Regions from separate parts of the Mesorhizobium bavaricum genome, predicted to be linked through region 1. Evidence: predicted binding sites of a transcription regulator. Region 1 holds the regulator's gene; each other region holds the start of a gene.
The links. Region 1 encodes LexA, which represses DNA repair genes until DNA is damaged. Its sites were predicted from a motif close to TGTTCNNNNTGTGTTCNG; they were not measured.
Positions count from the first base shown of each region.

Region 2: the regulator LexA is predicted to act here: its motif matches at 743-760, upstream of uvrA (excinuclease ABC subunit UvrA).
Region 3: the regulator LexA is predicted to act here: its motif matches at 5,958-5,975, upstream of AC1RZR_RS20530 (single-stranded DNA-binding protein).
Region 4: the regulator LexA is predicted to act here: its motif matches at 2,545-2,562, upstream of AC1RZR_RS07875 (helicase-related protein).

Region 1 covers NZ_CM165566.1:4,796,177-4,803,404, forward strand. Annotated here, with positions in the region: gene kynU (kynureninase) at 1-866, opposite strand, end outside; gene AC1RZR_RS23575 (GntR family transcriptional regulator) at 1,027-1,764, shown strand; gene AC1RZR_RS23580 (hypothetical protein) at 1,795-2,172, opposite strand; gene lexA (transcriptional repressor LexA) at 2,135-2,872, shown strand; gene AC1RZR_RS23590 (ComEC/Rec2 family competence protein) at 2,866-5,319, opposite strand; gene gltX (glutamate--tRNA ligase) at 5,421-6,845, shown strand; gene gltA (citrate synthase) at 7,030-7,228, shown strand, end outside.
Region 2 covers NZ_CM165566.1:4,180,882-4,188,109, reverse strand. Annotated here, with positions in the region: gene AC1RZR_RS20505 (hypothetical protein) at 1-217, shown strand, start outside; gene uvrA (excinuclease ABC subunit UvrA) at 910-3,831, shown strand; gene AC1RZR_RS20495 (hypothetical protein) at 3,999-4,184, opposite strand; gene AC1RZR_RS20490 (GNAT family N-acetyltransferase) at 4,313-4,783, shown strand; gene AC1RZR_RS20485 (DUF72 domain-containing protein) at 4,809-5,615, shown strand; gene AC1RZR_RS20480 (GGDEF domain-containing protein) at 5,818-6,966, shown strand; gene AC1RZR_RS20475 (hypothetical protein) at 7,018-7,194, opposite strand.
Region 3 covers NZ_CM165566.1:4,189,112-4,196,339, reverse strand. Annotated here, with positions in the region: gene gyrA (DNA gyrase subunit A) at 1-1,385, opposite strand, end outside; gene AC1RZR_RS20560 (helix-turn-helix transcriptional regulator) at 1,720-2,571, opposite strand; gene AC1RZR_RS20555 (hypothetical protein) at 2,657-3,193, shown strand; gene AC1RZR_RS20550 (VOC family protein) at 3,226-3,603, shown strand; gene AC1RZR_RS20545 (MarC family protein) at 3,766-4,395, shown strand; gene AC1RZR_RS20540 (OsmC family protein) at 4,422-4,847, opposite strand; gene AC1RZR_RS20535 (DUF2306 domain-containing protein) at 4,897-5,310, opposite strand; gene AC1RZR_RS20530 (single-stranded DNA-binding protein) at 5,336-5,857, opposite strand; gene AC1RZR_RS20525 (cupin domain-containing protein) at 6,070-6,459, shown strand; gene AC1RZR_RS20520 (ArsR/SmtB family transcription factor) at 6,504-6,818, shown strand; gene AC1RZR_RS20515 (SRPBCC family protein) at 6,833-7,228, shown strand, end outside.
Region 4 covers NZ_CM165566.1:1,618,969-1,626,196, forward strand. Annotated here, with positions in the region: gene AC1RZR_RS07875 (helicase-related protein) at 1-2,377, opposite strand, end outside; gene phbB (acetoacetyl-CoA reductase) at 3,144-3,869, opposite strand; gene AC1RZR_RS07885 (acetyl-CoA C-acetyltransferase) at 4,057-5,235, opposite strand; gene phaR (polyhydroxyalkanoate synthesis repressor PhaR) at 5,524-6,135, shown strand; gene AC1RZR_RS07895 (citrate/2-methylcitrate synthase) at 6,185-7,228, opposite strand, start outside.

The sequences.
Region 1 (7,228 bases):
ACCCGCATCGATAACACCGGCTGCGTGCCGCACAGGAAGCGGCGGATGCCGGTGCCGGCCGCATAGGCCTGTTCGAAGGCGAACGGCCGCGCATGCCCCCACCAGCCGCTGAGCGGCTGATAGACATCTCCGTGGTGGCGCCTTGCGGCATAGATGAAGGCCGGTGAGCCCGGGCCGCCATTGAGGTACTTGTAGGTGCAGCCAATGGCGAAATCGGCATTAGCCCCGTCAAGCTCGACCGGCAGCGCACCGGCGGTGTGGCAGAGGTCCCAGACAATCAGCGCACCGGCCTGATGAGCCCTGCGCGTCAAGGCTGCCATGTCGCGCAACTGACCGGACTTGTAGTTGACGTGGTTGACCAGGATAACGGCGACGCGTTCATCGATGAGCTCCTCGATAGCAGGCGCGTCGACGCCCTCAAGCCGCAACACGGTACCTGGCCGCGTCGAGGCAACGCCTTCGGCCATATAGAGGTCGGTTGGAAAACTGTCGCCCTCGGCGACGATGACCGACCGGTCAGGCCGCATTGCAAGTGCCGCATGCAGCACCTTGTAGATGTTGATCGAGGTCGTGTCGCAGACCACCGTCTGGCCGGCCGCGGCACCGATCAGGCGTCCGAGCTGGTCGCCGAGCTCGACCGGCATGTCGAACCAGCCGGCGGTGTTCCAGGCACGGATGAGATCCTGCGCCCATTCCTGCGTCGCGGCCTTCTGGATCTCTTCGAAGACGGCGGGTGAAGCCGCGCCAAGCGAATTGCCGTCGAGGTAGATGACCCCTTCCGGCAAGACGAAACGATCGCGCATGGCACGCAGCGGATCCGCGGCATCCATCGCCTCGATTGCAGCGAGATCGAGAGTGGCATTCATGATCGACTATCCCCGCGCATGAGCGTACTCGGATGAGCATCAGGTGAAACCGTTAGCCGATCATGGGCAGTCTCCTAGGCGCTGTCAAACGTTATATATAATTTACGGAACGAGAGGTTTTCATATATAATCGTCGCCCAGGCAGTACGGATGGACGGCGATGCTGGATGACGAGCACTTCTCGAAAACGGAAGCAGCTTACAGGCTGCTGCGTCGCGATATCCTCACGACCCGCCTGAAGCCCGGCGCGCCGCTCAAGCTCAGCGCGTTGCGGAGCAGCTACGGCATTGGCTGGACCCCGTTGCGCGAGGCGCTGTCGCGGTTGGAGGCCGAGCGCCTGGTGACCGCCATCAGCAATCGTGGCTTTGCCGTCGCACCAGTCTCGCGCGTCGAGCTGGAAGATCTGTCACGCGCGAGGCTCGTGGTCGAACTGCCGCTGCTCCAGGAATCGATCGAGAAAGGCGGCCGTGAATGGGAGGATGCCGTTGTCGCGGCCCATTACCGGCTGTCGCGCTGCAAGACAGCGGTCGACGACCCGTCCGACGGCGTGGTGGACGAATGGGACGAAAAGCACGAGGCTTTCCACGCGGCACTGCTCGGCGCGGCAGCATCCCCATGGCTGCTGACCTTCCATTCCACGATCGCGGATCAACTGCGTCGCCATCACCGGTTTCTAGGCCTTGCACCAACCCTGCGAGCGGTCGCTGGCCTGCAGCATGGTTATGAGGAGGCCGTGGCGGCGTTGCGCCAGGCTGTCGCGATCGAACATCACACCGCGCTCATGGAAGCGGCGTTGGATCGCAACATCGAGCGCGCGAAAACCCTGATGATCGCCCACATCGGCTACACGTTGCATGTCTATGTCCATGCTGGCGACGGCAGCACGAACAAGCGGTAATGCAACAGGAACAGGCTAAAGCCGACTTGGTCAATTTCTCCGGCGAAGTTGGCATTTTGGCTTCGTTTCGTTCACGGCAGGCCAACCATCGGTGACGTGACCAAAGCCCTCTCGTTGAGCTTCATCTGTAACGGATGCCAAGCCCGACACAGGGTGGGCCAAAGCCATTAACCATAACATTTTCAATCGAACCAAGGCTGTGGCGGTTGCAGGCAAGCGTGGAACGCCGCACGCTACCGCGCGGCAAATGATTTCAGCCGTCTTAACAAATTCATTAAACTTTAAACGGTTGCGGAACACAACTGGAACAGATAGTGTTTGTTCTGGGTTTGTTTTTCCGATTCCGATTTCAGGTAACCTGGGGGCTGCCATGCTGACGCGCAAACAACATGAACTGCTGATGTTCATCCATGAACGCCTCAAGGAAAGCGGCATTCCGCCATCCTTCGACGAGATGAAGGAAGCGCTCGACCTCGCCTCCAAATCCGGCATCCACCGGCTGATCACGGCGCTGGAGGAGCGCGGCTTCATTCGCCGGCTGCCCAACCGGGCGCGCGCTCTGGAAGTGCTGCGGCTGCCGGACTCGATCGCGCCTGGCCTCAACGCGGCAAAAAAGTTCTCACCAAGCGTCATCCAGGGCAGCCTCGGTCAAGGCGGCCTTGGCCGGCAAATCAAACCGTCGCCTTCGCGGATGCCTTCTGCCGGCAATGACGACGACGTCGTCTCCGCCGTGTCGATCCCGGTGATGGGCCGCATCGCCGCCGGCGTGCCGATCGACGCCATCCAGCACCAGACGCATTCGATCTCGGTGCCGCCGGACATGATCATGGGCGGCGAGCACTACGCCTTGGAGGTCAAGGGCGATTCGATGATCGAGGCCGGCATCTTCGACGGCGACACGGTCATCATCCGTAACGCCGATACAGCCAGCCCGGGCGAGATCATCGTGGCGCTGGTGGATGAAGAGGAAGCGACGCTGAAGCGGTTCCGCCGCAAGGGCGCCTCGATAGCCCTCGAAGCCGCCAACCCGGCCTATGAAACCCGCATTTTCGGACCGGACAGGGTCAAGGTGCAAGGCAAGCTCGTCGGCCTGATCAGGCGCTACTGAGCAGGGCTTGCAGCCGGCTTTTCGGGTTTGCGATAGGGTGGAAGGCCCCTCGCCTCGCGCGAGAATTTGCGTTGCGTGTGCCAGGGCCGGTATGGCCTGTCCACCGCGAAGCTGACCGTTGCCGGCGTCGTCGCAGACTCCCGATCGAAGAAGACGGCGGCGCTGCCTTTGCGAGCCAGTTGTCGCTTGGTGATGACAAGCACCAGCGGATTGTGACAGGGGTCATAGGCCGTGGCGTCATTGATGACGATCAGGTCTGCGAAGCCGCAGGCCTTCCAGGCGTCCTTCCCGTCTTCGACATGCGCGATGATCACACCGGACGGATGCTTGGCGAGACAAACGCCTGACGTGCAGTAGAAAGGCGCGCCCGGCGGCAGTTCAGCGGCATCCGCTATGTCGAACTGCCCCTCTCCTTTGCTGAACACCTCCGGCACGATGATGGTTTCCGATGTCAGCGCGCGTTTCCAGTTGTCGACCGTGAATTCGTTCGGACGGGCGCGGCTGACGGCCAGCTCGCCGCCCCCGATCGGCAACGCAACCAGCCTGGCGTCCTCCGAGATCAGCACGTCCGGTGGGCGCGTATTCGAGACGGTCAACAGGCCGGCAAGCGCAAAGGGAAGGGCTGCGAGCCGCAGCCATGTCGTCGCCATCGTCGCAATGACCAAGGCAATCGCCACCAGCAGGACAGACTGCTGCGAAATCAACCCGACGGCGTCGACCGGCGAGCGCTCGGAAATCCATCCGGACATGGCGATCATCGCCGTCAGGCCCTTGCCCATCACATAAAGAAAGGGGCCGTCGGCACCGAATGGCATCGCCAGAGCACTGAGGACGGCGAAGGGCATGACTACAAGTGACACGATCGGCATGATGGCCAGATTGGCGAACAGGCTGAGCGGCGACACCCGCTGAAAATGCCAGATGGCAAACAGTGCAGTCGCGCCGCCGGCGATGATGGAGGTCATCGCAAGGCCGCCAGCCGCCAGCAGGAATTTTTGCGTGAGAAACCCAGGCAGCGATCGCCGTGGCGGCGGAGGTCTCGTCTTTCCCGCTCGATGATCCGACCACCCGGCATAGGCGCCGACAAGCGCAGCCGTCGCCGCGAACGACATCTGGAAGCTCGGGCCGGCCACTTCGTGCGGCGACACCACAATGACGGCGATCGCCGAGATCGCCAGATTGCGCATGGTCAGCGCCGCCCGATCGAACAGCACGGCAATCAGCATCACGGCCAGCATGATGAAGCTGCGCTCGGCGGCAACGACGACGCCAGAGATGATCAGGTAGGCGGCGATCGAGAAAAGTGCCGCGGCGGCCGCGTATTTCTTCACCGGTCGACGCGCGGAAAAGTCCGGAAACAGGGCGAAGGCGCCACGCAGCAAGCCCATGATTGTGCCGGCGACCAGCGCCATGTGCAGTCCGGAAATGGAGATGATGTGGTAAATGCCGGTCCTCCGCATCGCTTCGTTGATGTCATCGGGAATGCCGGCGCGCACGCCGACGATCAGCGCCGCGGCAATCTCGCCCTCGGCGCCACCGACACTGCCCCTGATATGGTCGGCGATGGCTTCGCGGGCATTTTCTATCCCCGAGGAAAGGCGGGCCGACAGCGGCATCTCGTTGCCATCGGTGGCGGCCATCTTTGGATTGCCGAGAAAGAACCCGCTGCCGCCGATGCCGGCGAAGTAGCTGTCGAAGGAGAAATCGTAGCTGCCCGGCCGTACCGGGCCTGTCGGCGGCAACAGCTTGGCGTAGCCGGCGATGAGGGAGCCGGCGGTCATCTCTGCCGGGATCTTTCGCGCCGAAAGCCGAACCCGCTCCGGCGCATAGCGCAACTTCGGCCGGGCGGTCGATGTCACATCGATGGTGAGCCGAATGCGGCCGCTCTCCATCCGGTCGAGCGAGACCACCCGCCCCGTCAGTTGAGTCGAGATTTCCGAACCCAGAATCTGCGTTCCCGCCCGCCATGTCTCGACCTTTGCGGCGAGCAAGCCCAGCGCACACAACAATGCTGCCATGAGGCACAGATGGGTTTTCGGCCAGGAACGCGAGACAAGCGCACAGAACGCCGTCAGTGCAACGACCGCGACAGGCTTTGGAAAGTCAGGCTCCGCCGCCAGCGAAAAATAGCCGATCGCGCCGATTGCCAGGCAGACCGGCACCAGCAGAAAGGCCACGCCTCGGTCGAGCTCCAGGCCCGCTGCCGTGGCCAGGCTGTGTCGCAGGCGAGGCAGTGATATCGGACCGATTTGCCGGCGCACGCGCACGATCCTGCCGACTTCGGCAACGACCGGGATATCGGCTTGCAATGGCAGGTTGCCGGTGCCCGGCACGAGAGGTGATGGCGGCGGCAACGAAGCCGGCTGCGGCGGCGCAAACAGCGACCGTTCGCTGACGCCGATAGCAGCGTCCTCGCCCTGATTCGAGCCCCGGCCTGGTCCAGCCATCGGGTCTGCCCCTTGCGCCCTCGACACCCTATGCTACATGAACGCCGACCGCGCGAAAGTCCGCGCAACCGCACCCGCTTAAGATGGTTTCCGAGAGTTCCATGTCCGACAAGGTCGTCACCCGTTTTGCCCCCTCGCCCACCGGCTACCTGCACATCGGCGGGGCACGCACGGCGCTGTTCAACTGGCTGTATGCAAAGCACACCGATGGCACGATGCTGCTGCGCATCGAGGACACCGATCGTGAGCGTTCGACCGATGCTGCCACCGCGGCCATTCTCGACGGGCTTTCCTGGCTCGGGTTGACCTGGGACGGCGAGCCGGTGTCACAGTTCGAGCGTGCGCCGCGCCACCGTGAGGTGGCGGAGGAGCTCGTGCGCATGGGCAAGGCCTACTACTGCTACGCGACGCCGGCCGAGTTGGAGGCGATGCGTGAGGCAGCACGGGCCAAGGGGCTGCCGCCCCGCTATGACGGCCGGTGGCGTGACCGCGACCCGTCCGAGGCGCCTGCAGGCATCAAGGGCGCAATCCGCATCAAGGCGCCGACCGAGGGCGAGACGGTGGTGCACGACCGTGTCCAGGGCGAGGTGCGATTTCCCAACAAGGATCTCGACGACTTCATCATCCTGCGTTCGGATGGCAACCCGACCTACATGCATGCCGTGGTCGTCGACGACCACGACATGGGCGTCACCCATATCATCCGTGGTGACGACCACCTGACCAACGCCGCCCGCCAGACGGTGATCTACAACGCCATGGACTGGGGCGTGCCGTCGATGTCGCATATCCCGCTGATCCACGGCGCCGATGGCGCCAAGCTGTCGAAGCGGCACGGTGCCCTTGGGGTCGAGGCTTATCGCGCCATGGGCTACCTGCCGGAAGCGCTGCTGAACTACCTGGCGCGGCTCGGCTGGAGCCATGGCGACGACGAGATCATGTCGATCAAGGACATGATCTCCTGGTTCGACATCGGCGATGTCAACAAGGGCGCGGCCCGCTTCGACTTCGCCAAGCTCGAGGCGCTGAACGGCGTCCATATGCGCCGCATGAGCGATGCCGAGCTGTTCGATATCTTCATCGCCACCTTGCCCTATCTCGAGGGTGGTCCAGCGATGGCCGCACGCCTCGACGACAACAACAAGGCGCAGCTGCTCGCCGCGCTGCCGGGCCTGAAGGAGCGCGCCAAGACGCTGGTCGAGCTTGTCGATGGCGCCGCTTTCCTGTTTGCCACCCGGCCGCTACCAATCGACGACAAGGCGGCACTTCTGCTCAATGACGACACACGCAAGGTCTTGCGCGGCGCTCACGAAGCTTTGAACGCGCTTTCGGGCGACTGGACGGCCACTGCGGCTGAGGCCGCGGTCCGCGATTATGCGCAGGCTGGCGGCCACAAGCTTGGCGCCGTGGCCCAGCCTTTGCGCGCTGCATTGACCGGCAAGAGCACCTCGCCGGGCGTGTTCGACGTGCTTGCCGTGCTCGGGCGCAACGAGAGCCTGGCTCGCATAGCGGATCAAATCGATTAGGAGCAATCTGGCCCAAGAAGATTGGCATTGAAAGGCGCGTTTCGCAGTGCAACATTAGGCCTTGGCCCAATCTGGCACGCACCTCCTAAAATGCGGTGGCGAATACGCGCATTGCGGTGATTTCGACGTGTCGCTCTGCAGAATTTTGCCTTTGCCGGCATGAGGAAACAATAAGGAGTTTGCAATGACCGAAGCTGCGAAAAAACTGGATTTGGGCGGCACGACCCAAGAGGCCACGGCAACGCTTGAATTCGCCGGCAAGACTCACGAATTCAAGGTGCGAAGCGGCTCGGTCGGGCCCGATGTCATCGACATCGCCTCGCTCTACAGCACCACCGGCGCCTTCACATACGATCCCGGCTTCACCTCGACCGCAAGCTGCG
Region 2 (7,228 bases), 620 kb from region 1:
CTTTGCCGGCGACAGTTCGCCGCCGGCGCAGAAAGGCGCCCTGCCTGGCGTGACCGGGGACTATCGCATCGCCAGGCCGGCTCCCGAGCCCGAACCCGACGACGCATTCCCCAGCAAGGGGAACGGCCAGTTCAAGATCGGCAACACGGATGTCAGGATTTCCGGCAGCATCACCGTTGATGTCGGCGCCGGCGCAATCAAGCCGCCACGCAATTGATACCGAGTGGCGGCGTACCGCGCCGCACACAAAAACAGCCCCGCCGTGCTTTGCGCAAACGGACGGGGCTTTTTTGGATCTCAAATCCAATTTTGCCGGGAGTGTACTGCCGGCGTTTGATTTCGGATGCACCGCGGCGTCAGCCGACGATCCGACTAGCAGTCTCTGATTTTTGTGGGATATGGCAGGTCACGGTTTGCCGGGTGGCGAAAACGCTGAACCCTGGCACTTATGCCTGCCGCGGCTCCAGTGACAACTGGAACCCGAGGGGACGATCCGGTGGCGTCATGGCTCCACTCCCTTGTCCGTTGCGACGTGTCGTCCCGAAGCACAAATCGCGAATGCCTGCGGCGTCTCGCAGGCCGCCTCTGGCGGCGAGGCCATCGAAAGACGGCCGGCTTCGTTTGACGCCCGGAGACTGCGCCCGTGAGTCGGTGGCGTCAACCATCAATAGCCGGTTACCGAAAAATGTGATCGCAGGGAGGTTACGTCCACGTCAGTTCTTGCACAGCTTTGTCAGGAGCGTGTTCGGCCTTTGTTCTTTCCGCTTGCCCGTTCACGCGAAAGACGGTTAAACGCTTTTGTCGGGAATTGTGGCGTCTCTCGACGTGGCGGCAATAATACCTACATAGGGGATGGCCGGGAAAACCCGCCATTCCAGGCAATTCCAGATTCTGAGGCGGCGACCGGCGATGGCCGACCATAAATATCTTTCCATTCGCGGGGCGCGCGAACACAATCTGAAGAATGTCGATCTCGACCTGCCGCGTGACAGCCTGATCGTCATGACCGGCCTGTCTGGTTCCGGCAAATCGTCACTTGCCTTCGACACCATCTATGCCGAAGGCCAGCGCCGCTACGTCGAAAGCCTGTCTGCCTATGCGCGGCAATTCCTCGAAATGATGCAGAAGCCGGACGTCGACCAGATCGACGGTCTGTCGCCTGCCATCTCGATCGAGCAGAAGACGACCTCGAAGAACCCGCGTTCGACGGTCGGCACCGTCACCGAGATCTACGACTACATGCGGCTTCTGTTCGCGCGCGTCGGTATCCCCTATTCGCCGGCCACCGGCCTGCCGATTGAAAGCCAGACGGTCAGCCAAATGGTTGACCGTGTGCTGGCGGTCGAAGAAGGCACCCGCCTGTTCATCCTCGCGCCGATGGTGCGCGGCCGCAAAGGCGAATACCGCAAGGAATTGCTGGAGCTGCAGAAGAAGGGCTTTCAGCGCGTCAAGGTCGACGGCGTCTTCTATGAAATCGCCGACGTGCCGGCGCTGGACAAGAAGTACAAGCATGACCTCGACGTCGTTGTCGACCGCATCGTCGTGCGCGGCGATCTCGCCACCCGGCTTGCCGACTCCATCGAGACCGCGCTGAAACTGGCTGACGGGCTGGCGGTCGCCGAATTCGCCGACAAGCCGCTCGACGCCAGCCAGACCGGCGAGGACTCGGTCAACAAGTCGAAGAACGAGACGCATGAGCGCATCCTGTTCTCGGAAAAATTCGCGTGCCCGGTCTCGGGCTTCACCATTCCCGAGATCGAGCCAAGGCTGTTCTCGTTCAACAACCCGTTTGGCGCCTGCCCGACCTGCGACGGTCTCGGCAGCCAGCGCGCCATCGACGGCAATTTGATCGTGCCGGACGAAAACGTCTCGCTTCGCGACGGCGCCGTCAGCCCGTGGGCGAAGTCGACCTCGCCCTACTACGCGCAGACGCTGGAAGCGCTGGGCAGGGCCTATGGCTTCAAGCTCGGCGACAAATTCAAGGATCTGGCCGAAGAGGCAAAGGAAGCCATCCTGCGCGGCACCGGCGAGCGTGAGATCACGTTCCAGTATGATGACGGGTTGCGCTCCTACAAGACGACCAAGACCTTTGAAGGCGTCATCCCCAATCTCGAGCGCCGCTGGAAAGAGACCGAATCCGCCTGGATGCGCGAGGAGATCGAGCGCTTCATGTCGGCCACGCCATGCCCGGTCTGCAAGGGCTATCGGCTGAAGCCCGAGTCGCTGGCCGTGAAAATCGCGGGCAGGCACATCGGCGAAGTCACCGAGCTTTCCATCCGCAAGGCCGACCAGTGGTTCACCGACCTGCCGGCGTCGCTCAACGACAAGCAGAACGAGATCGCCGTGCGCGTGCTCAAGGAAATCCGCGAGCGGCTGCGCTTCCTAAACGATGTCGGGCTCGACTACCTGACGCTGTCGCGCAATTCCGGCACGCTGTCGGGCGGCGAGAGCCAGCGCATTCGGCTGGCCTCGCAGATCGGCTCCGGCCTCACCGGCGTGCTCTACGTGCTGGACGAACCGTCGATCGGCCTGCATCAGCGCGACAATGCACGCCTGCTCGACACGTTGAAGCACCTGCGCGACATCGGCAACACGGTGATTGTGGTCGAGCATGACGAAGACGCCATCCTGCATGCCGACTATGTCGTCGACATGGGTCCGGCCGCCGGCATCCATGGCGGCGAGATCATCGCCCAGGGCACGCCACAGCAGGTGATGGCCAATCCCAATTCGATCACCGGCAAATATCTTTCGGGCGCGCTCGAAGTGGCGACACCCGGCGTGCGGCGCGAGCCGAAGAAGAACCGGCGGCTGAAGATCGTCGGCGCGCGCGGCAACAATCTGAAGAACGTCACTGCCGAAATCCCGCTCGGCACCTTCACCGCCGTAACCGGCGTGTCGGGCGGCGGCAAGTCGACCTTCCTGATCGAGACGCTGTTCAAGGCGGCGTCGCGCCGCATCATGGGTTCGCGCGAGCATCCGGCCGACCACGACCGCATCGAGGGTCTCGAATTCCTCGACAAGGTCATCGACATCGACCAGTCGCCGATCGGCAGGACCCCGCGTTCGAACCCGGCCACCTACACCGGCGCCTTCACACCGATCCGCGACTGGTTCGCCGGGCTCCCCGAGGCCAAGGCACGCGGTTACCAGCCCGGCCGCTTCTCCTTCAACGTCAAGGGCGGCCGCTGCGAAGCCTGCCAGGGCGACGGCGTCATCAAGATCGAGATGCACTTCTTGCCCGACGTCTACGTCACCTGCGATGTCTGCCACGGCAAGCGCTACAACCGCGAGACGCTCGACGTGCTGTTCAAGGGCAAGTCGATCGCCGACGTGCTCGACATGACAGTCGAGGAAGGCGTCGATTTCTTCGCTGCCGTGCCCGGCGTGCGCGACAAGCTCGACACGCTGAAGCAGGTCGGCCTCGGCTACATCCACATCGGCCAGCAGGCGACGACGCTGTCGGGCGGCGAGGCGCAGCGCATCAAGCTGGCCAAGGAACTGTCGCGCAAGGCGACCGGCAAGACGCTCTACATCCTCGACGAGCCGACAACCGGCCTACACTTCCACGACGTCGCCAAGCTGCTGGAAGTGCTGCATGAACTGGTCGACCAGGGCAACACGGTGGTGGTCATCGAGCACAATCTCGAGGTGATCAAGACCGCCGACTGGGTGCTCGATCTCGGCCCCGAAGGCGGCGACGGCGGCGGCGAACTGGTCGCCTCCGGCACACCGGAAGCCATCGTGCGCGAGAAGCGCAGCTATACGGGCCAGTTCCTCAAGGAGTTGCTGGAGCGGCGCCCCGGAGGCAAGCGCGAAGCGGCGGAGTGATGGCTAGAGCTGGTCTCGTCACGGTCCAGAGCCGTTTTGGCGTGGCCAACACCATCAATCGTCTGATGGAGGTGGACATGCGCGCAGGACTGATTGTGTTTGCACGCATTGGAAAAGCCTCACTATGAGAGCCGAACGCCATGGCCAATGATGTCTTTCGATTCTATTCAGACGATCCAGAACTCGTTTTCGGCTACCTGCGCAAAAATTGGCGTGAAGCCATAGTGCGTTGGGATGGCAGAAAGGTTGGCACGAGCAAAATCTGGTTGATGATCATCGTTCTTGATCAGGCGATCGCTGCGACAGCTTTCCGAAACTGGCTCAACAAATATGGAACCTCTGGTGATCTGCAAGTCACGCGACGGCCCCTCCCACCGATGGTTGTCGCCAGCACGATAGTCGTTCGAAGACATGTATTTGTTTGGCGACGGATCATCGGGTCGTTTCGACTCCGTGCCGCTATGGGGTCAGGAAAGGTGCCATGAACCTCAGAGCCGCCAGCCCAAAAAATCTCGCCGCAATCGCTTCGCTGACGGAAGCCGCCTATGCGACCTATACCGCACTGTTCGGCGCACCGCCGATTCCGGTCACGGAGGATTACGCGCCGAGGGTCGAACGCGGCGAGGTCTGGCTGCTGGAGAGCGACAGTAAGTTAGCCGGGCTGATCGTCATCGAGCGGCATGACGACCATGCGATGATCTTCTCCGTCGCTGTCGCGCCAGAATTTCAGGGCAAGGGCTTCGGCATCGTCCTGCTCAGACACGCCGATGAACAGACGCGGCTGTGGGGCCTGCCCGAGGTGCGGCTCTACACCAACGCCCGGATGGAGCGGAACATTGTGCTCTACACGGCCTATGGTTTTCGGGAAACGGGCCGCCGGCCCAATCCCTATCGGCCGGGATGGACGGTCGTCGACATGGCCAAGCCAGTGGCTGAGATCACGACGGCCTGATTTTCTGAACTTGGGAGGGATGACTATGAGCAAATCGGGAACAATCCGCTCCGGCATGGGCGGCTGGACGTTCGAGCCCTGGGATTCGTCCTTCTATCCCGAAAAGCTCTCCAAGGCCAAGCAACTGCAATACGCCAGCCGGCAGGTGCCGAGCATCGAGGTCAACGGCACCTATTATTCGAGCTTTAAGGAGCCGACCTTCGTCAAATGGGCGAGCGAAGCACCGGATGGTTTCGTCTACGCGCTGAAGGGCAACCGCTTCGTCACTAACCGGCGCGTGCTCGGCGAGGCCGGCGAATCGATGGTGCGTTTCCTCGGCTCCGGCGTGGCCGCACTCGGTGAAAAGCTCGGTCCGATCCTGTGGCAGTTCGCACCGACGAAAAAGTTCGATCCGGACGATTTCGAAGCCTTTCTGAAATTGCTGCCGGAAAAGCAGGACGGCGTTGCCCTGCGCCACGCGGTCGAGGTGCGCAACGACAGTTTCATCGTGCCGGAATTCGTCGCGCTGGTCCGCAAATACAAGGTGGCAATCGTCTATGCCGACCATGCAAAATATCCTGATATCGCCGACGTCACCGGCGATTTCATCTATGCGCGGCTGCAGACTGGCAGCGACGACAATGCCGACTGCTACACGCCCAAGGGCCTCGACGAATGGGCCGCGCGCGCCAGGACCTGGGCGGAGGGCAAGCAACCGGTCGACCTGCGGCGCGCGGACCCCAAGACGGACGCACCGGTCCAGCCACGCGACGTGTTCGTCTACTTCATCACCGAGGGCAAGGTGCGCGCGCCATTCGGAGCCATGGCGCTGATGAAGCGAGTGGCCGACTGAGAAGCGCCAGCACAAGACGTTTCACACGCCAGGCACGTCTCATACGCGTTTTGAGCGTAGCAAAGTGTCCAATTGAGCGTAGCAAAGTGACCAATCGTGGCAATTTCGGCGCCGTCGTAACCTTATCGATACCTCCTTGCTGCATGAATTCAGCCTGGCCAAGCCGCAGAGCTGGGATCGCCGCCGGCAAGGAACGAGGGGCATGTCGCTCGACTACACTTCACTTCTGCTGGCTGTCGGTTTTTCCGCCACCTGCCTGGGCCTGACACTGTTTGGGATGTGGCTGACCGCTCGCTCGGAGAAATTCCTGCTGACATGGGCGATCAGCCTGCTGTTGGTGGTCGGCGACATTTTTGCCTATGACGCCTATATCGACATGCCCGGGCGTCTGCTTGGTACCGCGACGCTTGCCCTGCTCCTGCTTGGTTTTTCGGCCATGCTGGGCGCTGCCTACCAGTTCAGGACCGGCGGTTCGCCGATCCCGAGAACGATGTGCGGCAGCATTTCGCTGGCCGTTGCACTGCCTCCCATGGCGCTTGGCTATGACGGTCTCGGCTTCATGTTCGAGAACCTGTTTGCCGCCTTGCTTCTGTTCGCAACGGCGCTCGAATACTGGAAGGGCCGCAACGAAGCCCCAGCGCTCACAATAGGCATCACCGCACTCTATTCGGCCACGGCCACGTCCTTCGCTCTCTGCGCCATGGTTCTCGCCTGGGACGGAAAGCTGATCCTTGGGCATGCGCCAAGCAATTGGGCCGAGGAGTTGAGCCTCATCATCGTCATCGCCAGCATGACCGGCATCGGAGCGCTGTCACTGGCGCTCAATCAGGGGCGTCTGGCCAGGCATCACCGCCACAACGCCCTGACCGATCCCTTGACCGGCCTGCTCAACCGCCGCGCCCTGTTCGACATGCATGGCAATGCACCGGTCGGCGCTTTCACCGCTGTTGTCGTCTTCGACCTCGACGGCTTCAAGGCCATCAACGACGAATTCGGCCACGCCGCTGGCGACGAGGTGCTGAGGGTATTCGCCAGGGAACTCGCCGGCAATCTTCGCCCGGCCGACGTCGCCGCACGTATGGGCGGCGAGGAATTCGCACTGGTGCTGAAGCGGACCTTGCCGGAAACGGTTGAGGCCACCGCCGAGGCCATACGGGCTGCCTTCGCCGCGTGCCGCATCGAAACCGAGACCGGCTCCCTGACATGCACGGTCAGTGCCGGATTTGCTTTCGGCACCAAGGAGGGCCTCAGCTTCGACAAGGTGCTCAGCGCCGCCGACAAGGCGCTCTACGCCGCCAAGCGCGGCGGCCGCAACCGCGTCGCCGCCTCGGCATTCCGGCGGGCGAGCTGACCACGGGCATCATCTCGCGTCTATGACTGTTGGAAAGGGCGAAGGCGGCTTCTATGCCGCCATGACGATTTCGTTGAAGGCATCGAGGTCGACATAGAAGACCTTGGTGATCTCCGCGATCAGTTCGTCGCGTTCGTATCCCTGGGACCTCAATATGTTGATGGCGGTGATGATATCGACGCGCTCGGTAAGCCGCCGTTTCTGGTAGTCCTCGACGTAACGTTCCATGGCTGTCCCTTAGCCTGTGTGCCCAAACGTGTTG
Region 3 (7,228 bases), 610 kb from region 1:
CGCAGTTCGAGGATGGCGCGCGCCTGCTCCTCGGACAGATTGTAGGTGCCGTCTTCATTGATGCGATGGCGCGGATCGTCGATCAGAAGGATCAGCGATTCGACATCTCCGGACGGCCAGCGCCGCTCCATCAACTGCTCGCGCGCCGTCTGCGGATCCGGCGCGGTGCGGATGAGCTTGATCACTTCATCGATGTTGGCGACGGCGATGGCGAGACCGACCAGGACATGGGCGCGGTCGCGCGCCTTGCGCAGCAGGAATTTCGTCCGCCTTGTGATCACTTCCTCGCGGAAAGCGACGAACGCCCGCAGCATGTCGGTCAGCGTCAGCAGTTCCGGCTTGCCGCCGTTCAGCGCCACCATATTGGCGCCGAAGGAGGTCTGCAGCGGCGTGAAGCGGTAAAGCTGGTTGAGGATGACGTCGGCGACGGCGTCGCGCTTGAGTTCGATGACGACGCGGTAACCCTGGCGATCGCTCTCGTCGCGGATGTCGGAAATGCCCTCGATGCGCTTGTCGCGCACCAGTTCGGCCATCTTCTCGATCATCGACGACTTGTTCACCTGGTAGGGAACCTCGGTGATGATGATCGATTCACGGTCGTTGCCGCGCGCCTCGATGTTGACTTTGCCGCGCATGACGATGGAGCCGCGACCGGTCGAATAGGCGCTGTAGATGCCTGAACGGCCAAGCACGATGCCGCCGGTCGGGAAATCCGGGCCCGGAATGATCTCCATCAGCGCCGGCAGGTCGATCGCCGGATTGTCGATGATGGCAATCGCGCCGTTGCAGACTTCGCCGAGATTGTGCGGTGGGATGTTGGTCGCCATGCCGACGGCGATGCCGCCGGAGCCGTTGACCAGCAGATTGGGGAAGCGTGCCGGCAGAACCTTGGGTTCGCTGCCGGACGCGTCATAGGTGTCCTGGAAATCGACGGTGTCCTTGTCGATGTCCTCCAGCAGCTCGTGCGCGACCTTGGTCAGCCGCGATTCCGTATAGCGCATCGCCGCCGGCGGATCGCCGTCGATGGAGCCGAAATTGCCTTGCCCGTCGATCAGCGGTACGCGCAGCGACCAGTCCTGCGCCATGCGAACCAACGCGTCATAGATGGAGGCGTCGCCATGCGGATGATATTTACCCATCACGTCGGCGACCGGGCGTGCCGATTTCACATATTTGCGGTTCCAGTGGTAACCGCTCTCATGCGAGGCGAAGAGAATGCGGCGATGCACTGGCTTCAGGCCGTCGCGCACATCCGGCAGCGCGCGGCTGACGATCACGCTCATGGCGTAATCGAGATAGGAGCGCTGCATCTCCTCGACGATGGATATCGGCTCGATGCCGGAGGGGCCGCCGTCGGCGCCGCGCGGTGTCTTTTGGTCGGTCAAATCGGATCACAATCTAATCAGGAATCACTTGCTGCTTATATAGGAAGCAAGCCCGAAACTCCAACGTCCGCAGCACTTTTCCAGTGTCAATTTTGATGGTAATTTCAAATGGATACCACAGATTGCGACGATATGGCCAAGGCGGTTTTCGCCGCCACAGGGCAAAAGCCTGAAATGGGCCGTTTTCCCCAAGCGAAAGCCAAGAGCGCGACTAATTGGACCTCGTGGCTGCCTTTGCGAGCACTGAGCGGTTGGCGGCCCCGGGGTCTCAATGGCGATCTGATCGCGGGCGGGACACTGGCTGCGATCGCCATTCCCAAACCGATGGCGAATCTCAACGCAGCTTGTGCTGCGAGCTTTGGCGTGCGCCCGCTCGGCGGGAGCGATACTGGCCCGGCGTCTCACCCATGACGCGCCGAAATCGACGATTGAACGTCGACAAATCGTTGAAGCCGGCGTCGTAGGCGATCGCCGAGACCGCATCGTCTGACATGCGCAGCCGCACCGCCGCCCGGTGCAGCCGGGTCTTGAGCAGGAACTGGTAGGGCGTCATGCCCGCGACCTGCCGGAAAATGCGCAGGAAATGATAGGGGCTGGTCGCCGTCTCATCGGCAAGCGCCGAAAGCGAAATCGGTCCGTCGGCATCGACTTCGATCCGCCGCACTGCCTCGGCAACCCGTTTCTGATCGCGACGGCTTGGCGCGCATCTGACAGGTGTGGAGCCAGAGGCTGTTGCCACCGCACCCGCAATGCGCAGCCCGAGTTCCTCGAAGGCGTCGATGTCGGCCATCTCGCGAGCGGTTTCGGCCTCGGCGAGCAAGCACGCCAAGGCCGGCAATGGCGGCAGGCGCGGCACCTTGAAGGCCAGCTTCCTGGCGCCCGGCACACCAGCCACGATGCGTTCCATGTAAGCCGGCCCGAAATGGAACGAGAGGCAACGGTCGCCGCTGCCGTGCTCGTGCCCGCATTCGTAGCACGTGCCGGGGTTGCCGAGCAGGAGCGCGCCAGGCGCCAGCATCGCCGTGCCTTGCTGGGCGCGATATCGGAACGTGCCGCTGGTGACCGCGGCGACACAGAAATCCTGATGTGCTTCCTCGAACGGCCGGTCACCGGCGCTGGCCGTGCAGATCACATCCGCCACGTGCCAGCCGGCCCCGGATGCGAGACTATGCGTGGTCGCTGTCATGATCGAAATATAGCAATTTTTCCCAAGCCCAGAACCCCATCACGGCCTACTCCTCCCGGTCTCCTGACAGGAAGAGACCGTAACCATGTACGAACAATCCTCGTTTGCCGAAGCCTTGCACAGTCCCGGACCAGTCGACGGACTTGCCGAGAAACTGGACCTTTACGGCCGCTTCGTCGGCGCCTGGACGTTTGACGCCTCGCGCCATCTTGAGGATGGCACGGTGCTGACCGGGCGTGGCGAGGTGCATTTCGGCTGGGTGCTGGAAGGCCGGGCGATCCAGGATGTGTGGATCCTGCCCGCACGCGACGCCGGCCCCTCGCCTTCCCTAAGCAAATGGACGTTCTACGGCACGACGTTGCGCCTCTATGACCCCGCCGCGGATGCCTGGCACATCTTCTGGAGCGACCCGCGCAACCAGTATTACAGCCGCCAGCTCGGTCGCGCCGAGGGCGACACCATCGTGCAAGTGGGCGCCGATGGCACCGGCTCTTCGGTGCGCTGGAGTTTTTCCCGCATCACAAAGGACAGCTTCCGCTGGCTCGGCGAGCGCTCCCACGACAATGGCGCGACATGGCGCCTGGAAGTCGAATTCCTGGCGCGCCGAATGGCTACAACCTGACGTCATAAGACATTGCAACAATGGAGAAACACATGTTCGATCATGTCTCGATCGGCGTTCGCGACGCCGCTGCTTCCAAGCGCTTCTACGATGCTGCGCTGAAGCCGCTCGGCTACACCTGCCTCAGCCAGTCGCCAGGCTCGTTGGGTTATGGCGTGCAAGGCGTCGCGCTATGGGTCAACGAAGCCGCGCGGCCTGTGCCACCAGAGGAAGAATCCGGCCTGCATTTCTGCTTCGCAGCACCGACGCGGGCCAGTGTCGACGCCTTTCATGCCAGCGCCTTGCGTGAAGGCGGCAGTGACAATGGCCCACCGGGCCTGCGCGCCGACTATGGCGAAAACTACTATGCCGCCTTTGTCGTCGATCCGGACGGCTATCGCATCGAGGCCTATTGCGGCGCTGCCGGCTAAAGCAGTTTTCCCAGGAAAAGCGCGCAGCGCTTCTCCTTAGGGAATGGCGTCAAGACAAAGGTTGCCGAAGTCCCCGGTTTCATCCCTCCGACTGTTCCCACCGACCGACCTTTGCTCTACCAATATCCTTGTGCGGGCACGGCCCGGCGGGAGGGGTCAGAGATGCCGAGCTTCGACAGCCTGTTCAACGCCTTCGTCACCATTCTCGTGACCATCGATCCGCCTGGGCTGGCCCCGCTGTTCCTCGCCGTGACACGTGGCATGAATCGCGAGGAGCGCCAGCAGGTTTCCGTCCGCGCCTCGATTATCGGTTTCCTGGTCATGGCGCTGTTTGCCGTTGCCGGCGCCTCGATCCTGTCGGTGTTCGGCATCACGCTGCCGGCTTTCCGCGTCGCCGGTGGCTTCCTACTGTTCTTCATCGCCTTTGAAATGGTGTTCGAGCGCCGGCAGGATCGCAAGGAGAAGATCGGCGACGTCGCCATCACCAAGGACATGATCCACAACATCGCCGCTTTCCCCCTGGCGATCCCGCTGATCGCCGGCCCCGGCGCCATTTCGGCGACGGTGCTGCTCTCTGGTTCGTTTCAGGGCTTTGCCGCGCAAGCGGCGCTGGTCGGCATCATCTTCGTCTGCCTCGCCATCACTTATCTGGTGTTCGTACTGTCGGAACGCATCGATCGCATCCTCGGCCAGACCGGCCGTTCGATCCTGACCCGGCTGCTCGGCGTCATCCTGGCAGCACTCGCCGTGCAGTTCGTCGCCGACGGTATCAAGGCGCTGATGGCGGGTTGACGCGCAGCGAGCCGCCGAAGCCGGCCCTACTTCGCCGCCGTATCAATGACCTCGAAATCGTGGGTAATCGTGGCGGTTTTGGCCAGCATCGCGGAGGCGGAACAATATTTTTCGATCGAAAGGTCGATCGCCCTTTTGACCTTGTCATTGGAGAGCGACCGGCCCTTGACGACGAAATGCATGTGGATGCGCGTGAAAACCCTGGGCTCGGTTTCGGCCCGATCGGCGTCGAGCTCGACAACGCAGTCCTCGACCGCCTCGCGGCCCTTCTCGAGAATATGGACGACATCATAGGCCGAACAGCCGCCGGTGCCGATCAGCACCAGTTCCATCGGGCTTGGGCCTGGTGTCTTGCCTTCCGGTCCGAGCGCGGTTCCGAGCACCACCTTGTGGCCGCTACCGGATTCGCCGACGAAGGTGCGCTCTTCGACCCACTTAACGCGTGCTTTCACCTGAGATTTCCCTCCACTTGAGGTCATCCGCCTCAAGAATCAAACAGGATCATGGTCCGGCTCGGGCGACGCCAAAGACGACGTCATGCATGACCCTGCCCGGCAACAGCGTTAAGATGCCGGCGCCGACCAATGCAAAGACATACAGCGCAATCATCGACTTGCGATGCTTGGCGACGCGGTGATTGCGGGCGTGCCACACCGCCAGCGGCACGGTGACCAGCACCAGGATCGACAGGAGATGGATCGGACTGAAAGGGCCGATGAGGCGGATGTCATGAATCCAGAAACTCGAGACGGCGATCACCAGCATCAGCGCAGCCCAGACATAGCCCGCGATGCGATGGCGTGACGTTCCCTTCGGCAGTGCCAGCTGCGTGACGCCTATCGCCAGTGCTGCGAAGGCCGCAAAGGCATGCCAGGGGATTGGTGAGGGTGCGGCAAGCAGCGGTTGCAGCGACATTGCCGCCTCTCCGGGTTGATTGTCCTCAGAACGGGATTTCGTCGTCCAGCTCGCGCGACGAACCGCCGCCACCGCCGCTCTTGGCACCGCCGCCGCCACGATTGAAGCCTTCGCTCGGGCTGGACTGGCCGAAATCGGAACCGCGGCTGCTGCCGCCACCGGCATAGCCGCCGACCTGACCGCCCTCGCCCTGTCCGCGCGCATCGAGCATCTGCAGCTCGCCGCGGAATTTCTGCAGCACGACCTCCGTCGTATACTTGTCGTTACCGGTCTGGTCCTGCCATTTGCGCGTCTGCAACTGGCCTTCGACATAGACCTTCATCCCCTTCTTCAGATACTGCTCGGCCACCTTGGCGAGCTGGTCGTTGAAGATGACGACGTTGTGCCACTCGGTCTTTTCCTTGCGCTCGCCGGAATTCTTATCGCGCCAGCTTTCCGACGTCGCAATGCGGATGTTGACGACCGGCTCGCCCGAGTTCAGGCGACGGATTTCGGGGTCCGCACCGAGGTTGCCGACCAGAATGACCTTGTTGACGCTACCCGCCATGATACTTCTCCGCGCTCATCCGAAACAAATTTTTGTCGCAGCACCTTACAGGCTGCGGACAATCGCCGCCTGCTATGGCTGCCTTTTCCCACAAGGTTTTTGTTCCCTTTTCGTTCTATGATGCAGGCGTCGTTCTGTCAATGTTTGTCAGCAAGATGTAGTGTTCCGGTCCGAAATTTCCATGAAATCGGGAATGGGTCGGGCGCGATCAAATGAAGTCCGTCGCACATAAGGACCAGCAGCGCGAGCAATGGCGAGCAGGTGTGGAGACGCGTATGCATGTGTCGGCCATCAATGGTGCATCGCAACTTTGCATATTTGAGCAGTGGGTCGAACCCATGCTCGGCGCTCCAACGCATTGGCATCCGGTCGAAGAAGTGCTGACCGTTATCGCCGGCAAGGCGGAGATGTGGATCGACGATGAGCACAACGTCCTGACATCAGGCCAGTCGCTTGTCGTTCCCGCGAACAGGAAACACGGGTTCAAGAACGTCGGCACCGGAACGCTTCACATCCACGCCGTGCTTGCGTCGCCAATCTTCGAGGCGACGTTTGATGGGCCTGCCGGGGTAGTGAGGCGCTGGCTTCCGACAATCTCGTAAAAACAGTGCTTGCCAAATCAATAAGTATCGACTTATGCTTTTGCATGATCGAAGCAGAGATTTTCCGCGCCCTTGCCGACCCAACGCGCCGAGCCGTCTTTGAGCAACTCGCCGCTGGCGAGATGAGCGTCTCGGAACTGCGCAGCGGCATGACGGTGTCGCAGCCGGCCGTTTCGCAGCATCTGGCCGTGCTGCGCGGCGCCGGCCTGGTGGTCGAGCGGCGGGCCGGCCGCAACGCCTATTACCGCGCCGATCCGCAAGGGCTTGCCCCCTTGCTTTCCTGGATCGAACGCTACCGGACCTTCTGGCCGGAGCGCATCGAAAGGCTGAAGGCGGTTTTGAAGGACATGGATCAATGAAGAACATGGGATCAATGACAGACCAAAGCCACGCGGACTCCGAGGTAGCACCTGATGCGATCGAGTTTGAGTGCGACCTGCCGGAACCGCCGGAAAAGGTGTGGCGGGCGCTGACCGTGCCGGAGCTGCTCGCCGCCTGGATGATGCCGAACGACATCAAGCCTGAGACCGGCAGCCGTTTTGCCTTTGCCGGACCGGAGGCAGCGATCGAATGCGAAATCCTCGACGCCGAACCCGAACGGTTGTTGCGCTATTCCTGGCGCGAGCGGCCGCAGCCAGGCGATAGCGCGCGGCAAGATCCGCTCGACAGCACAGTCACCTTCACACTCGCCCGCACCCTCTCGGGCGGCACGCATCTGCGCATCGTCCATGGCGGCTTTGCCCGAACGGCGATGCCCGCGGTCGCCATG
Region 4 (7,228 bases), 3.2 Mb from region 1:
TCGGCGGCGTCACCATGAAGGACTGGCCGTCATAGGCGCCATCCGGCCGTTGGCCGAGGCCAGGCTTCCAGTTGGTCGCCGGACGGATCAGATCCGCCAGCCGCTCCAGAATGTCGATGCGCACGGCGCGGCGGCCGAGATTGCGGTAGCCAGCAAGCTTGTAGAAGCTCTTGTCGAAGGTCGGATCGATGACCACTGAGGTGCGGCCAGAGGCGAGCGCATGGACCACGTCGCCAAAGCCGGGCTTGTCCTTGCCGTCGTTCTTCAGCGCCCACAGCAAGGTCACCAATCCGGCGGGCGCAGGCTTGATCAGCGCCGGCACGAAGACATGGTAGGCGCCGAAGCGCACACCGAGCCGGCGAAGCGCGGCGCGGCCTTCCTGGTCGAGCGACTTCATCTCCTCGGCGATGTCGCGACGGTTGATGAGGCCGAAATTCTCGACCAGCTGGAAGGCGATGCCGCGGCCGATGCCGGCAATCTGGTGGGCGTTTTTCAGGTCGACAAGCGGCTTCAGCAGCAACTCGATCTGGAAATTGACGAAACGTTCGGCACGCGCCGCGACCTTGTCGCGCGCCGGGCCGGTCAGTTGTTCGTCGGCCAGCAGCACCAGGCGTGGCTTCAGCGCGTCTTCCCCAGCGACCAGCGTGCCGATCGGGGCGCCGATCCAGCGCAGCGTGCCGTCCGAGCCGAGCGCGATGTCGCCATTAGCGCAGGCGCCGAAGCGTTCGGCACGCGCCTCGAATTCGGCTGCCAGCGCCTTCTGGGCGGCGGTGCGCACGGCCTTGGCGTCTTCGCCGCCGGCGGTCTGGTCAGCGGTGAAGCGGAACCCTTGCAACTCGCCGACATGATGGCCTTCGACAAGGACGGTTCCGGTGGGACTAATTTCGGCTTCAGGCATGGTATTTTCTCTAAGGCGCCGCATGAGGACGGAAGTCCTGCGGTCTACGAAGCGTTTCGTCAACCGCTCATGCAGCGCATCCGACAATCTGTCTTCGATTTCGCGCGTCTTTTCCTGCCAGTGTGCCTGATCGGCCAGCCAGCCGGGCCGGTTAGACACGAATGTCCAGGTGCGGATCTGGGCAATGCGATGCGAGAGCGTGTCGATGTCGCCCTCGGTGGTGTCGGCACGGCGCACCTGCTCGGCCATGTAGTTTTCGTCGACATGGCCGTGCCGGGCGAGGTCGGTATAGATCGAAGCAATGAGGTCGGCATGCTGGGCCGGCGCGATCTTGCGGTAGTCGGGCAAGGCACAGGCTTCCCACAGCAGCGCAACGCGTTTGGCATCGGTGGCAAGTGCGCGGATGTCCTCGTCGCGCGACAGGTGCTCGAGTGCCTGCGCATCGACGGCAGGCAATGCCCGCGTCAGCCCCTCGACCGGGGCGTTGGTCTCGATCGAGCGCTTCAGCGCGTCGAGGCTGGCGAAATCGAAATGCGCGGTGCGCCACTGCAGCACCTTCACCGGATCGAAGTCATGCCCTTCGATCTTCTTGATCAGCTCTTCGTCCAGCGGGTCGACCTGGCCAGTGACACCAAAGGTGCCGTCGCGCAGATGCCGGCCGGCGCGGCCGGCGATCTGGCCGAGCTCGGCCGCCGTCAGGTTGCGGTACTGATAGCCATCGAACTTGCGGTTCTGGGCGAAGGCGACGTGATCGAGATCGAGATTGAGCCCCATGCCGATGGCGTCGGTGGCAATGAGATAGTCGACATCGCCGGCCTGGAACAGCGCCACCTGCGCGTTGCGGGTGCGCGGCGAGAGCGCGCCGAGCACGACGGCGGCACCACCCTGCTGACGGCGGATCAGCTCGGCGATGGCATAGACCTCGTCGGCGGAGAAGGCGACAATCGCCGTGCGCCGCGGCAGCCGCGTCAGCTTCTTGGAACCGGCATAGGCAAGATGCGACAGCCTTGGCCGCGTCACCACCGAAACACCCTTCAGCAGGCGCTGCAAGATGCCGTGCATGGTGGCCGCACCAAGCAGCAGCGTTTCCTGGCGGCCGCGCAGGTGCAGGATGCGGTCGGTGAAGATGTGGCCGCGCTCGAGGTCGCCGGCAAGCTGCACCTCGTCGATGGCGACGAAGGCGGCATCGGTCTCGCGCGGCATGGCCTCGACGGTGCAGACCGAATATTTGGCGCCGGCCGGCTGGATCTTTTCCTCGCCGGTGATGAGCGCCACCTTGTGCGCGCCGACCTTCTCGCAGACGCGGCTATACACCTCGCGCGCGAGCAGCCTGAGCGGCAGGCCGATGATACCGCTGTCGTGCGCCACCATGCGCTCGATGGCGAGATGGGTCTTGCCGGTGTTGGTCGGCCCAAGCACGGCGGTCACGTCGCGGCCCGACAGGATCAGCGGCTCGGTGTGTTTCGGCTGAATGTTCATCGACCTGGAAATAAGGCTTTCTGGCCTCTCGTTGTCGGGAGCGTGCCTTAAGTGGCGCGCATGACAGGCGACACATAAGGATTTCGAGCGCGAAGCGAAAGCGGAATGTTCCACCGGCGGCTCGAAGTCGACTGTGTCACGCTCCAGATCGGTTGCGGATTAACAGTTGGAACGAGTCTGGAACGAATAGGCGACGAATCAGTGACTCGACCAGATTCAGCTTTTGTTCACGGCTACATGTGGATTTTTCGACCCCGAGTCTCACCACATGCTGAATCATGGAACTGGCCCGTTTCATGCAGGGCGAGCTTTGTCGTTAACCTTTGCCGGCGAACAACTATAGCCGCTTGGTGCGCCTCACCCAAGGTTATGAAATTGTTGATCTTTCCTAATCCGTGTTAAGGTTTTGGCAGGCGATTCCGGCTGCCATCGTTAACGTTCCGCTCAAAGCCGGAACGAATCGGCGACGAATCAGCGATGCCCGAATATTCCCGTTTCGTTCACCCCAATATCTTGTGTTGTGAACAGCTTATCCACCGAGAATCCACAGGTTGTGATGGGTGTATCGCACAGGCCAGCCGACGGCTGTTAACCTCTGCGCGCTGGATTGTGGCAGGGACCGGCCGGGCGCGTCGAAAGTACAAAGCCGCCAACGAAAAACGGACCGGTTTCCCGGCCCGTCGATCTTGCTGCCCAGAGCGACGCGTCTCTTTTATCTTGACGCAATTCCGGACGGAAACCGCTCCACACTTTTCCTGGAATTGCCTCAGGCGAAATATTGACCGCCATTGGCCGTGATGGTCGAGCCGGTGATGAAGCCGGCATCTTCGGACGCGAGGAAGACGACGCAGCGCGCGATCTCTTCCGGTTCGCCGAGGCGGCCGACGGGAATCTGCGGGATGATGCGCTCGTTGAGCACCTTCTCGTCGATCGCCTTGACCATTTCGGTGGCGATGTAGCCGGGGCAGATGACGTTGACGGTGATGCCGGCGCGGGCACCTTCCTGGGCAAGGGCCTTCGAAAAGCCGATGTCGCCGGCCTTGGCGGCGGAATAGTTGACCTGTCCGGCCTGGCCCTTCTGGCCGTTGATCGAGGAGATGGTGATGACGCGGCCGAACTTGCGGTCGCGCATGCCGCTCCACAGCGGATGCGTCATGTTGAAGACGCCCGACAAATTGGTGTCGATGACCTCTTTCCACTGCTCGCGCGTGATTTTGTGGAACATGGCGTCGCGGGTGATGCCGGCATTGTTGACCAGCACCGAGACCGGACCGAGGTCGGCCTCGACCTGCTTGATGCCCGCGGCGCAGCCATCGTAGTCGGCGACCGACCATTTGTAGACAGGAATGCCGGTCTCGGCCTTGAATTTCGCCGCAGCGTCGTCATTGCCGGCATAGTTGGCGGCAACCGAATAGCCGGCGGTCTTCAATGCGATCGAGATCGCCGCACCGATGCCGCGCGATCCGCCCGTGACGATTGCTACCTTGCTCATGCGTTTCCCCTTTTTGGTATCGCCCTGTTGTCGGGCTTGGCAGGCACTGGATACTGACCGCTAAAGCGCGTCGCGCTGAAATAAATTCAGGCGACGCACTTTGGCTGTTTGTTTTTATGCATGTCGTCTTCCCAAAACCGCTGCACACTTTTGGGCGTGCATTCGCGCCGCCGGTCAGTGATATCGTTTAGAGCGCTTCCACGCACATGGCGACGCCCATACCGCCACCAATGCAGAGCGTGGCGAGGCCTTTTTTGGCGCCACGGCGGCGCATCTCGAAGACCAGCGTGTTGAAAACGCGAGCGCCGGACGCACCGATCGGGTGGCCGATGGCGATGGCGCCGCCATTGACGTTGACGATCGAGGGATCCCAGCCCATGTCCTTGTTGACGGCGCAGGCTTGCGCGGCAAAGGCCTCATTGGCCTCGACCAGGTCGAGATCGCCGACCGACCAGCCGGCCTTTTCCAGTGCCTTGCGCGAGGCGGGGATCGGGCCGGTGCCCATGATCTGCGGATCGACGCCGGCGGTTGCCCACGACACGATGCGCGCCAGCGGGGTGATGCCGCGCCTCACGGCTTCCGCTTCGCTCATCAGCAGCGCACCAGCGGCGCCGTCGTTGATGCCGGAGGCGTTGGCAGCGGTCACGGTGCCGTCCTTGTCGAAGGCCGGCTTCAGCTTGGTCATGGCGTCGATCGTGGCGCCGTGGCGGATGTACTCATCCTGGTCGACAATTGTGTCGCCCTTCTTGCCCTTGATGGTGACGGCGACGATCTCGTCCTTGAATTTGCCGGCCTTTTGTGCGGCCTCCGCCTTGTTCTGCGAGGCGAGTGCGAACTGATCCTGATCGTCGCGGGTGATCTGGAACTGGCGAGCTACGTTTTCGGCGGTGTTGCCCATGTGGTAGCCGTTGAAGGCATCCCACAGTCCATCCTTGATCATGGTGTCGATCAGCTTGAAGTCGCCCATCTTGACGCCAGCGCGCAGGTGCTGGGCATGCGCCGAAAGCGACATCGATTCCTGGCCGCCGGCGATGATCACCTTGGCATCGCCGGAGGTGATCTGCTGCATGCCGAGTGCAATGGCGCGCAGGCCCGAGCCGCACACCTGATTGAGGCCCCAGGCGGTGGTTTCCTTCGGCAGGCCGGCATTGATCGATGCCTGGCGGGCCGGGTTCTGACCCTGAGCGGCGGTCAGCACCTGACCGAGGATCACCTCGTCGACCTCGCCCGGTTCGACACCGGCACGCGACAGCAATTCCTTGATGACAACGGCCCCGAGTTCATGCGCCGGCGTGGCGGCGAAGGCGCCGTTGAAGGAGCCGACCGGCGTGCGCGCGGCACTGGCAATGACGATGGAAGCGGACATTTTCTTCTCCAGACTTCAAGGGTGTTGTTCTGTCGTTGAGGACTTTTCTTGCCCTTTCCAGAACCCAAGTCAAACCGGAAATGGGCATGGCGCCCATGCGCGGCAAGCAGGTCGCGCCTTGCGACGGCGGTTGCTGCGCAGCATTATTTTGCCCGCTATGCAGCATTTAGTGATCCCGCACTGCACAAACTGCTTGGAATTATGAGGCTTTTGCGCATATCCTCAAAAAAGGCACAATCGTTACCGGCGGCTTACTCTGGGCGCGCCGGTGTCCCCGGGAGGATGCAGATGGCCGCGAAAGACGATCCGATCATCATCAAGAAATACGCCAATCGCCGCCTCTACAACACCGGCACCAGCACCTATGTGACGCTCGAGGACCTCGCCGAGATGGTCAAGAAGGGCGAGGAGTTCACCGTTCAGGACGCCAAGACCGGCGACGACATCACGCATCCGGTGCTGACGCAGATCATCTTCGAGTTGGAGAACAAGGATGGGCAGAACATGCTGCCGATCCCGTTCCTGCGCCAGCTGATCGCCTATTATGGCGACCAGATGCAGATGATCGTGCCGAGCTTCCTCGAACAGTCGATGCTCGCCTTCTCCAAGGAGCAGGAACGTTTTCGCGAGCAGATGAAGGGGGCGATCGGCAAGTCGCCGCTGGACATGATGAAGATCGCCACGCCGATCAAGGCGCTGGAGGAGCAGACACGCCGCAACATGGAAATGTTCCAGAATGCGATGCGGCTGTTCACGCCGTTCCCACCGGCCGGTTCCGGCCCGTCCGCTGCGCCGACGCCCGAGCCGGCCAGGAAGGAAACGCCGGAAAAGCCTGACGACCTTCAGGAACTGAAGGACCAGATCGCCGCCATGCAGCGCAAGCTCGACACGATGTCGTGAGCGTTTCGGAGCGAAGATCCGGTAGCTCGCGCACAGTGCTATCGCGATGCTACGGCAGCACTCCTTCATAGCGGCCGCGCGGCCTGATGATACTTCCGCTCGTTATCTGTTCGACCGTGTGGGCGGCCCAGCCGACGCTGCGTGCGAGCGCGAACAGGCGGAACGGTGCATCGCGCGGCAAGCCGAGGCTGCGCGCCAGCACGACCAAAGCGAAGTCGATGTTCGGGCGTGCGCCGGTCGCGGCAAAGGCCGCATCGCGCATCGATTGCGAGAGATCATCGATGTCGATCGCGCTCAGCAATGCCGCCGCCCGCGGATCGCCGTCGGGATAAAGCGGGTGACCAAACCCCGGCAGCGGCCGGTCATGGTCAAGCCAGCGCCGGATCGCCGCATCGGCGCCGTGCCGCGCCGCATCCTCGGCCAGTTGCATCACCGCTTCACCGGCGCCGCCATGACGTGGCCCCGATAGCGTCGCCAGGCCCGCCAGAAGGCATGCGGCCAGCGACGCCCCGGTCGAGGCCGCGACGCGGGCGGCGAAAGTCGATGCGTTCAGTTCGTGGTCGGCGAGCAGGACAAGCGCGCGGCGGATCGAGTCCGCTCCCGTTGCATCCACCGACCAGTCCTGCGCCAGCCGTTGATGGACTGGATCCGACCCCGCCGATGCACCCAGGGCGCCGGCCAGCATGCCGACAGCGTGCGCGGCATCGGCATGCAGCGAGGTGGTGCTGCGCCCGAGCGATGGGCGCCCCTGGCCGGCAAGCACGGCAAGGCGTGCAAAGGCCGAGGCTCGACCGGCTTGATGGGGCGCATCTGGCGACGGTGCTGTGAAAACCACCGGTCCAGACAGAGCCCACAGCACTGCAGCAGTTTCTTCCAGTGTGGCACTCGCTGAAAGCGCTGCGGCGTCCTGGCCCCGATAGACAAGATGACCGTGAAAGACGGTCGAGATCGAAGTGACGAGCGACGGTTCCCCCCAGGCGATGGCGCTCTCGGCGATGGCCGCCGGGCTCCGTCCGCGCGCCCGGCGGGTGGCCAATGCGGCAATGTCGTCGGCGCGATACTGGCTGCGGCGTGGGTCGGTCCGGTCGGGCCG